Regions from separate parts of the Ensifer sp. CCNWLY38 genome, predicted to be linked through region 2. Evidence: predicted binding sites of a transcription regulator. Region 2 holds the regulator's gene; each other region holds the start of a gene.
What was found. Region 2 encodes PhoB, which activates phosphate uptake and scavenging genes when phosphate is short. Its sites were predicted from a motif close to TGTCATNNANCTGTCAT; they were not measured.
Positions count from the first base shown of each region.

Region 1 (2,200 bases), on a different contig from region 2:
ACGCTCGGACGTGCTGGCGCCGCGTCGCGATGGCGACCGCTGGGTGCTCACGACAAGTGCCGGCGATGTCAGCGCAAAGACGATCGTCAACGCCGCCGGCGGTTGGGCCGATCCGGTTGCCGACCTGTTCGGCGTCGCCCCCGTCGGCATCGTGCCGCATCGCCGCACGGCGATCACCGTCGATCTCCCCGAAGGCATCGATGCGCTCACCTTGCCGGAGATCAACGAGATCGATGAAGACTTCTACATGAAGCCCGAGGGCGGGCGGCTGCTCGCCTCGCCGGCCGACGCCACCCCTTGCGAGCCGGCCGACGTCCAGCCCGAGGAAATCGACGTCGCCTGGGCGGCGCACTACATCGAAGAGGCAACGACCGTACCGGTTCGCCGCATCTTCAAGAGCTGGGCCGGCATGCGTAGCTTCTCACCCGACAAGTTGCCGGTCATCGGCTTTGCCCGCGACCGGCCGGATTTCTTCTGGCTTGCCGGCCAGGGCGGCTACGGCATCCTGACCTCACCGGCGCTCGGCGCGCTCGCCGCAAACCTCGTCATCGGTGCCGCGACGCCGGAAGGCTTCGACGCGGTCGGTCTCGATCCCTCGAAGTTCAGCCCGGCGCGCCTGGAGACCTAGTCTGCGTGGCGGCGGTTGCGCCTGTGGCCAAGGATGCAAGCAAGCCGATTGAAGCCGCGGGCGAAACCTGACAGGAATACGTCCGGGAGGACGGCTCATGTATTATGCGATCTTGGCTTATCACACGGCAGGCGTCGTCGAATCCTGGAGCGAGGAGGAGGACGCGGCCCTGATGTCCGATCTGCTCCAGGTGCATGATCGCTTCGTTCAGCAGAAATCTTTCGGACCGGCGGCGCGGCTCGGGCCTGCCGAAGGCGCGGTGACGCTGAGGGGCCAGGGCGAAGGCATCGTCACGGACGGCCCCTTCGCTGAAACCAAAGAGCATCTCCTTGGCCTCTACGTCGTGGACTTCCCGACGCTCGAGGCAGCAATCGCTGCGGCACGCGACCTGCGGCGCAGCAATCCAACGGCGATCTACGAGATCCGACCGATCGCGCTCTATGTTCCGGGGGCGACCTTGGAGCCTGGACCGTAGAGCCAGGAATCACGCGGCGGTATTGTGCCAGGACGCGATCAGGCGACTGCCCCTGATCAGCTCCAAATCAGGCTGATGATCCCGTCGGTGGTGAGCAGCCGGGCACCCGCCTGCGCGATGCCGTTCACTTTTGATTAACCCAGCCCGCGCAGGTGTGAACTGTAACAGAACTTACAACAAACTGACATTTCGCTTTCATGAAGCGCCGATATGGCAGGTGTCATACCGATGACCGGTCTCCCCGCAAGAGGACCTGCTAGAAATGTTTCAGTTGAAGAGTGTAACCCGCCAGTTCGGCAAGAAGACAGCCGTGAGTTCGGTTACCTTCGACATCCCCCAGGGTCAGATGGTCGGCGTCATCGGCCGCTCGGGCGCCGGCAAGTCGACGCTGCTGCGCATGATCAATCGCCTCGTCGACCTGTCTTCAGGCTCGATCGTCTATGACGGCGCGGAAGTGTCGTCACTTCGCGGCGCTGCACTGCGCAACTGGCAGCGCGACTGTGCCATGATCTTTCAGCAGTTCAACCTGGTGCCGCGCCTCGACGTGCTCACCAACGTTCTGCTCGGTCGCCTCAATCACCGCTCGACGGTCTTAAGCATCCTCAACATGTTCACCCGCGAAGAACGCATCATGGCGATCGGCGCGCTCGAGCGCCTCGGCATCGAACAGACTGCACTTCAGCCCGCAGGCACGCTCTCTGGCGGTCAGCAGCAGCGCGTGGCGATCGCCCGCGCGCTGATGCAGCAGCCGAAGGTTCTGCTCGCCGACGAGCCGATCGCCTCGCTCGACCCGCTGAACGCCAAGATCGTCATGGACGCGTTGCGCGACATCAACGAACGCGACGGCATCACGGTCATCACCAACCTTCACACCCTCGATACCGCGCGCAACTATTGCGAACGCGTCATCGGCATGGCGCACGGCCGCGTCGTCTTCGACGGCCAGCCGAAGGACCTGACGTCGGCAGCGGTTGCCGAGATCTACGGCGCCGACACGGGCATCGAGGAATCGATGACCTCCACCAGCATCAACATTCCGGCGGCCGAACCGCAGGAAGAAACGGCATCGGCCGGCCTCAAGCCGCTGGCACTGGCCG
Region 1 is NZ_JBBBBO010000013.1:98,657-100,856, forward strand. It holds gene V7S54_RS25525 (NAD(P)/FAD-dependent oxidoreductase) at 1-628, shown strand, start outside; gene V7S54_RS25530 (YciI family protein) at 726-1,103, shown strand; gene phnC (phosphonate ABC transporter ATP-binding protein) at 1,366-2,200, shown strand, end outside.
Region 1: a site for PhoB is predicted at 1,286-1,302, ahead of phnC (phosphonate ABC transporter ATP-binding protein). Genes of this name have one in related genera too.

Region 2 (2,200 bases):
CGCCAGCCTGTCGCCGCCGACCTTCGCGAGATCATGGGGTCGATCCGCATCGCCTCCGACCTGGAGCGTGTCGGCGACCTCGGCAAGAACACCGCCAAGCGCGTGATCGCCGTTGCCGGTTCGGGCATCCCGCGCAAGCTCGCCCGCGGTCTCGAGCACCTCGCCGAGCTCGCTCTGGTGCAGCTCAAGGAAGTGCTCGACGTCTATGCCTCGCGATCGCCGGAGAAGGCCAACAGCATTCGCGAACGCGACGAGGAGATCGACGCGATCTACACCTCGCTGTTCCGCGAGCTGCTCACCTACATGATGGAAGATCCGCGCAACATCACGCCCTGCACGCATCTTCTGTTCTGCGCCAAGAACATCGAGCGTATCGGCGACCACGCGACCAACATCGCAGAGACGATCTATTACATGGCGACGGGTGCCCAGCCGGAGGGCGAGCGCCCGAAGGATGACAACACGTCGACGTTGGGCTCGGTCAACGACTAGAAGGTTTGAGCGGGATGCGGGGGACAACCGCATACACTTTTCCTCATCCCGCTCTGGCGTTAAACGCGCCGTTCGCAATGCATGCCCCATGAATATCATCCGGTCGCGGCTTCGGTCGCGGCCCCGAATTCCTGTATCTGAAGCATGCGGCTTTTCGCACCGCCTTTGAAAATGGCGGGGGTGCTCCAGATTTAGAGTGTCTGAGCGCCGGCCGGTCCGCTGGACCCGCACGGCGCTCGCGGTAAGGAGACGTTACCTGATGTTGCCAAAAATCGCCGTGGTCGAAGACGAAGAGGCGCTGAGCGTCCTGCTGCGTTACAATCTGGAAGCTGAAGGCTTCGACGTCGATACGATCCTCAGGGGTGACGAGGCGGAGATCCGGCTACAGGAACGCCTGCCCGACCTTCTGATCCTCGACTGGATGTTGCCCGGTGTCTCCGGCATCGAGCTTTGCCGTAGACTGCGCCAGCGCCCGGAGACGGAGCGGCTGCCGATCATCATGCTGACGGCGCGCGGCGAGGAAAGCGAGCGCGTCCGTGGTCTTGCGACCGGGGCGGACGACTATGTGGTCAAGCCCTTCTCGACGCCGGAGCTGATGGCCCGCGTCAAGGCGATGCTTCGCCGGGCGAAGCCCGAAGTTCTCTCGACGCTGCTGCGCTGCGGCGACATCGAGCTCGACCGGGAAACCCATCGCGTCCATCGCCGCAGCCGCGAAGTTCGCCTGGGGCCGACGGAGTTCCGCCTGCTGGAGTTCCTGATGTCCTCTCCGGGCCGTGTCTTCTCGCGCTCGCAGTTGCTGGACGGCGTCTGGGGCCACGACATCTATGTCGACGAGCGGACCGTCGACGTGCATGTCGGCCGCCTGCGCAAGGCGCTGAACTTCTCGACCATGCCTGATGTCATCCGCACCGTGCGCGGCGCCGGCTACTCGCTCGAAAGCTGAGAAGGGCAAACGGAAGTCAATAAAAAAGGGGCCGATCGGCCCCTTTCGTTTTGGTCCTGTGCGGATCCTTAGCGCATCCGACGGCGCTCGGCCGACGGCTGGTAGGCAAGCCGCGCATGGAAGCTGCAATAGGGCGAAGCTTCCGGGGAGTCGTTGCCGCAGAAGTGGAACTCTTCCTTCAGCGGGTCGCCGATCGGCCACTTGCAGGTGCGTTCGGTGAGCTGGGTCAGCTCGAGGCGGCGGGACATCGGCACGACCACGTCGGTCTGGATGCTGAAATCCTGCTCGGCAACGAGATCGACTTCGATCTCTTCCTTGAGAACGGTGGCGCCGGACGGGCGGGCAACGGTGCGGGTCGAAACGCGCGCGGCGTAGTTCGGAGCGCGCGGCGCCGAGGTCGGCCGCTTCGGGCGGGCCGCCGCAGTGGTGCTGCCGCCGGCTTTGGCGCGGCCTGGAAGGCTCAGGCGATGAACCTTGCCGATGACAGCGTTACGGCTGACGCCGCCGAGCTGTGCCGCGATCTGGCTTGCGCTCAGGCCCTCGGACCAAAGCTTCTTCAGTTTCTCCACCCGCTCGTCAGTCCAGTTCATTTCTGCACTCTCCGTTCTCAGCGTTGGGGATGGCAGAATCCCTCACCGCACCCCGGCTGAATCCCGAGGTTGCAAACGCGATAACTCTTTTGGTGACTAGGTCCGCCGCATGCGTCTAGTAATTGAATGTTAACGTACTGACCGCCGGACTCCGTGGCAAGAGTCCGGGGAATCA
Region 2 is NZ_JBBBBO010000001.1:662,198-664,397, reverse strand. It holds gene phoU (phosphate signaling complex protein PhoU) at 1-492, shown strand, start outside; gene phoB (phosphate regulon transcriptional regulator PhoB) at 752-1,435, shown strand; gene V7S54_RS03265 (GcrA family cell cycle regulator) at 1,504-2,025, opposite strand.

Region 3 (2,200 bases), on a different contig from region 2:
CCTGTGCCGAAATCACATCGCGGCGCTTCGCGAGAAGCATCTCTAGAGCATCCCGCTCTCAAGTGGAATCACTGGAAGCGGAAAGATGCTCTAGAATCAAAGTGCTAGAGCGTCCTTTGTGCGTTCACTTGAACGCACGGCGCTCTAGGATTGGGCACAGAAAAGGCCCCGCCTCTGGCGGAGCCTCAAATATTCGGACATGCGACAGTCCGACCTTACATCCAGTAGGGCGGCACGCCGTAGTAGTCGTAGACGCGACGGCCGTTTTCCGCGTTCCAGTCGTATTCCTCGTGACCGCGATACTTCGGCGCGCGCTCGACCTGATCGCGCGTCACGTCGGTGCGATAGCCGCCGAGGCTTTCGTCATACGTCAACTTCGCCCAGGGCAGCGGATAGTGGTCTTCGCCGAGGCCGAGGAAGCCGCCGAAACCGAGCACGGCGTAGGCAACACGACCGCTGCGTTTTTCGATGATCACGCGCTCGATCGAGCCGATGTGCTTGTTGTCGGAGCCATAGACCTTCGTGCCTTCAACCTTGTCGCTCGCGATCAGGTCGTGGGTTTCCTTGATCCGGGCATCCTGCAGGTTTGCGTTGTGATAGCTCACGCTTCTTCTCCATCCTTGATTGTTACCTTGAGGGAACGGCCGTTGGGCCGGATGGTTCCGAAAATCTGGTGCGCAAACCGGCGGGATCGCGTGGTTTTGCACGATCCACTTCGTCAATCTGTCACGCAAATCACCTAAGACGCGGCCAATAGGTCACGATGATCCCGGGTCGGATCGATACTCATAGGCGTGACCGATCTCACTGGAGCGGGACGGAAAACCGCAGGCATTTTTCCTCATCCCGCTCGAACGGATAACCGGAGCCAGACATGCGCTACGCCATTTGTTTTACGCCGCCGATGGCCGACCCGCTTTCCGCGGTCGCCGCAAGCTGGCTTGGGCGCAACGTCTATTCCGGCGAACCGGCGGAACTGCCTTCGGTTGCGGGCCTGAGCTCTGCCGACATCGCCTACCATACGGCCGTACCGCGCCGCTTCGGTTTCCATGCGGTGATGATGTCGCCGTTTCGACTGCATCCGGACATGATGGAGTCACAGCTCCTGAAGGCGCTGATGCATTTTGCCGGCGCGCAGACTCCGTTCGAAATCGATCGCCTGGAGGTCGCCCGCATCGGCCGGTGCTTTGGCCTGATGCCGCAAGTCCCGAGCACCGCGATGCATCTGCTGGCGGCCAATATCGTTCAGGAGTTCGATGCTTTTCGTGCGCCGCTCAGCGAAGACGAGATCGAGCGCTCCGATCCGGATCGGCTGACCGCACCGCAGTTTTCCAACCTGCACCGCTGGGGCGATCCTCATGTGATGGACGAGTACCGCTTCCACATGATGTTGACTGGCCCGCTCGCATCGGACGCGATACGCCAGGTCGAGGCGCCGCTTCGCGAGCTGTTCGAGCCATGTCTGGCGACGCCGCTTGCCATCGGCAGCCTTGCCCTCTTCGTCGAGCAGGAGACCGGCGCGCCCCTGCGTGTGCATTCGCAGCACCCGCTCGGCAAGATCTCCACGAATGCGCGCGCCGAGCGCGCCAAACGCGTTGCCGCCGAGCCCTCTCTTGGTACGGGATCGATCCGGCCCTTGCCGCTCATCGTCGCGGCATTGATGGCGCATCGCTAGCGAGCGCGCAGAATTCAGCCTTCGTCTCATTCCGAGCTTGCCGCCCAGCGACCCTTCGCGGGCAGATTTCGGTATCGACAATCCGGTCGGCGGTGATACCGTTCTGGAAAAATCGAAGGGTGATTTGATGTCTGAGACTAAGTATCCGCGCGACCTCGTCGGCTATGGCCGCAATCCGCCGAAGGCAAACTGGCCGGGCGATGCGCGCATTGCCGTGCAGTTCGTGCTGAACTACGAGGAGGGCGGCGAAAGCTGCATTCTCGATGGCGACGCGGCGTCCGAATGTCTGCTGTCCGAAATCGTCGGCGCGCAGCCCTGGCAGGGGCAGCGCAATCTCAACATGGAATCGATCTACGAATATGGCGCGCGCTCCGGTTTCTGGCGGCTGTGGCGCATGTTCACCAGCCGCAACGTGCCGCTGACCGTCTACGGCGTGACGCTCGCCATGGCACGCAATCCGGAAGCGGTTGCGGCCATGAAGGAAGCCGGCTGGGAGATCGCCAGCCACGGGCTGCGCTGGCTGGA
Region 3 is NZ_JBBBBO010000004.1:19,008-21,207, forward strand. It holds gene V7S54_RS09690 (NAD(P)/FAD-dependent oxidoreductase) at 1-46, shown strand, start outside; gene V7S54_RS09695 (PRC-barrel domain-containing protein) at 216-605, opposite strand; gene V7S54_RS09700 (DUF1045 domain-containing protein) at 875-1,675, shown strand; gene puuE (allantoinase PuuE) at 1,803-2,200, shown strand, end outside.
Region 3: a site for PhoB is predicted at 714-730, ahead of V7S54_RS09700 (DUF1045 domain-containing protein). Genes of this name have one in related genera too.

Region 4 (2,200 bases), on a different contig from region 2:
CCTGGCAGGTGATCACCACCCAGAAGGGCACGTAGAACTCGGAGCCGAGATAGCCCTGCGAGAACAACAGCACGGCGATGATGCCCATGGTCTTCTGCGCATCGTTGCCGCCGTGGCCGAGCGAATAGAGCGACGCGGAGACGAATTGCATCACGCGGAAGGTGCGGTCGACGGCAAAGGGCGTCTGCCGCACGAAAATCCAGGAGACGATCAACACCAGAAGCAGGGCCAGGAAGAAGCCTATCGCCGGCGACATGAAGATGGCGCCGACGGTCTTCAGAAGACCGGTCCAGACGATGGAACTAAAACCGGTGCTGGCAAGGCCGGCACCGACGAGGCCGCCGATCAGCGCATGCGACGAACTCGACGGAATGCCGAAGAGCCAGGTGACGATGTTCCAGACGATGGCGCCTAAGAGGGCCGAAAAGATCACCAGCGGCGTGACGATGCCGGGATCGATAATGCCCTTGCCGAGCGTCTCGGCCACATGCAGGCCAAAGAACAGGAAGGCGATGAAGTTGAAAAAGGCTGCCCACATGACCGCATATTGCGGCCTGAGCACCCGCGTCGAGACGATTGTCGCGATCGAGTTGGCAGCGTCGTGCAAACCGTTCAGGAAGTCGAAGAACAGCGCGATGCCGATCAGCCCGACGAGCAACGGAAAGGCGAGCGTCGCATCCATCAGACGTTCTCGATCACGATGCCGCTGATTTCATTGGCAACATCCTCGAAGCGGTCGATCACCTTTTCGAGCTCGCCATAGATCTCGCTGCCGATGATATAGGCCATCGGGTTGCTAGCGCCGTGGCGGCGGAAGAGATCCTTGAGGCCGAGGTCGTGCAATTCGTCGGCACGCCCCTCGATGCGGGTGATTTCCTCGGCGATGGCGATGAGGCGGTTGTGATTGGTTCCGATACGATCAAGCAGCGGAATGGCCTCGCCGATCAGATGCGCGGCCTGGACGATGATCGTCGCCATCTCGCGCATGCCCGGATCGAATGTCTTCTGCTCGTAGAGCCGGATCGTCTTGACCGTCTTGTGCATCATGTCGATGGCATCGTCCATCGACTGGATCAGGTCCTTGATGTCGCCGCGGTCGAACGGCGTGATGAAGGACCGGCGCACCGCCAGGAGCACTTCGCCAGTAATATGATCCGCTTCATCCTCAAGCGCGACGATCCGGTCGCACTGTTTCTCCATGTCGTCGCCACCGGCAAGCAGCCTGTCGAGCGCTTCGGCGGCACCGACGACGGTGAGCGCGTGTTTAGCGAAAAGGTCGAAAAAGCGATCTTCGCGGGGAAGCAGTTTGCGGAACCAAGCCAGCATTACAAATATATCCATCCGTGGATTGTCATGAAACTGTCATATTTGACCGAGGCGCTCAAGAAAAGCACCTGATTCAAGGGGTTTGCCGCCTATCCCCTGCCGATATCGACCTATCCCAGGCGATATCGACGCGCTGGCCATTTCGTCTTGCCTTGGCCAACGCTTTCGTCCTACTGCATGTCTCCTTAAATCGACCTCGATTTAAGGACGAAGACATGCAGCAATTCAAAGTGCTACAGCGACCTTTGCGCGTCTGATAAGACGCGCGGCGCTGTAGCTGGCGCCCAACGTCGAATCCGGTTTGCCCATGCCCCACAAGGTCTTTCTCAACCGCTTGAAGCTCACGGAGTTCCGCAACTATGCGGCTCTCGCGCTGGAGCTCGACCAGCGCCATGTGGTGCTGACGGGAGAGAATGGCGCCGGCAAGACCAATCTGATGGAAGCGGTTTCCTTCCTCTCGCCAGGACGGGGCCTGAGGCGCGCGGCTTACGCCGACGTCACCCGCGTCGGCGCGAGCGACGGGTTTTCCGTATTTGCGGAGGTCGAGGGCATGGAGGGGCCGGTCGAAATCGGCACCGGCACCGCCGGCGTGTCGGAGGGCCAATCCCGGCGGCTGAGGCTCAACGGAACGCCGGCATCAACCGTCGACGAACTGACGGATCACCTGCGCGTCCTCTGGCTGACGCCATCGATGGACGGGCTCTTCACCGGGCCTTCGGCCGACCGGCGGCGGTTCCTCGATCGGCTGGTGCTTTCGCTCGATCCGGAACATGGCCGACGCGCCAGCGAATTCGATCGGGCGATGCGCAGCCGCAACCGGCTGCTCAGCGAGTTTCGCCCGGATCCGTCCTGGCTGACTGCGATTGAGCGAGAG
Region 4 is NZ_JBBBBO010000012.1:51,776-53,975, reverse strand. It holds gene V7S54_RS23925 (inorganic phosphate transporter) at 1-682, opposite strand, end outside; gene V7S54_RS23920 (DUF47 family protein) at 682-1,326, opposite strand; gene recF (DNA replication/repair protein RecF) at 1,634-2,200, shown strand, end outside.
Region 4: a site for PhoB is predicted at 1,350-1,366, ahead of V7S54_RS23920 (DUF47 family protein). Genes of this name have one in related genera too.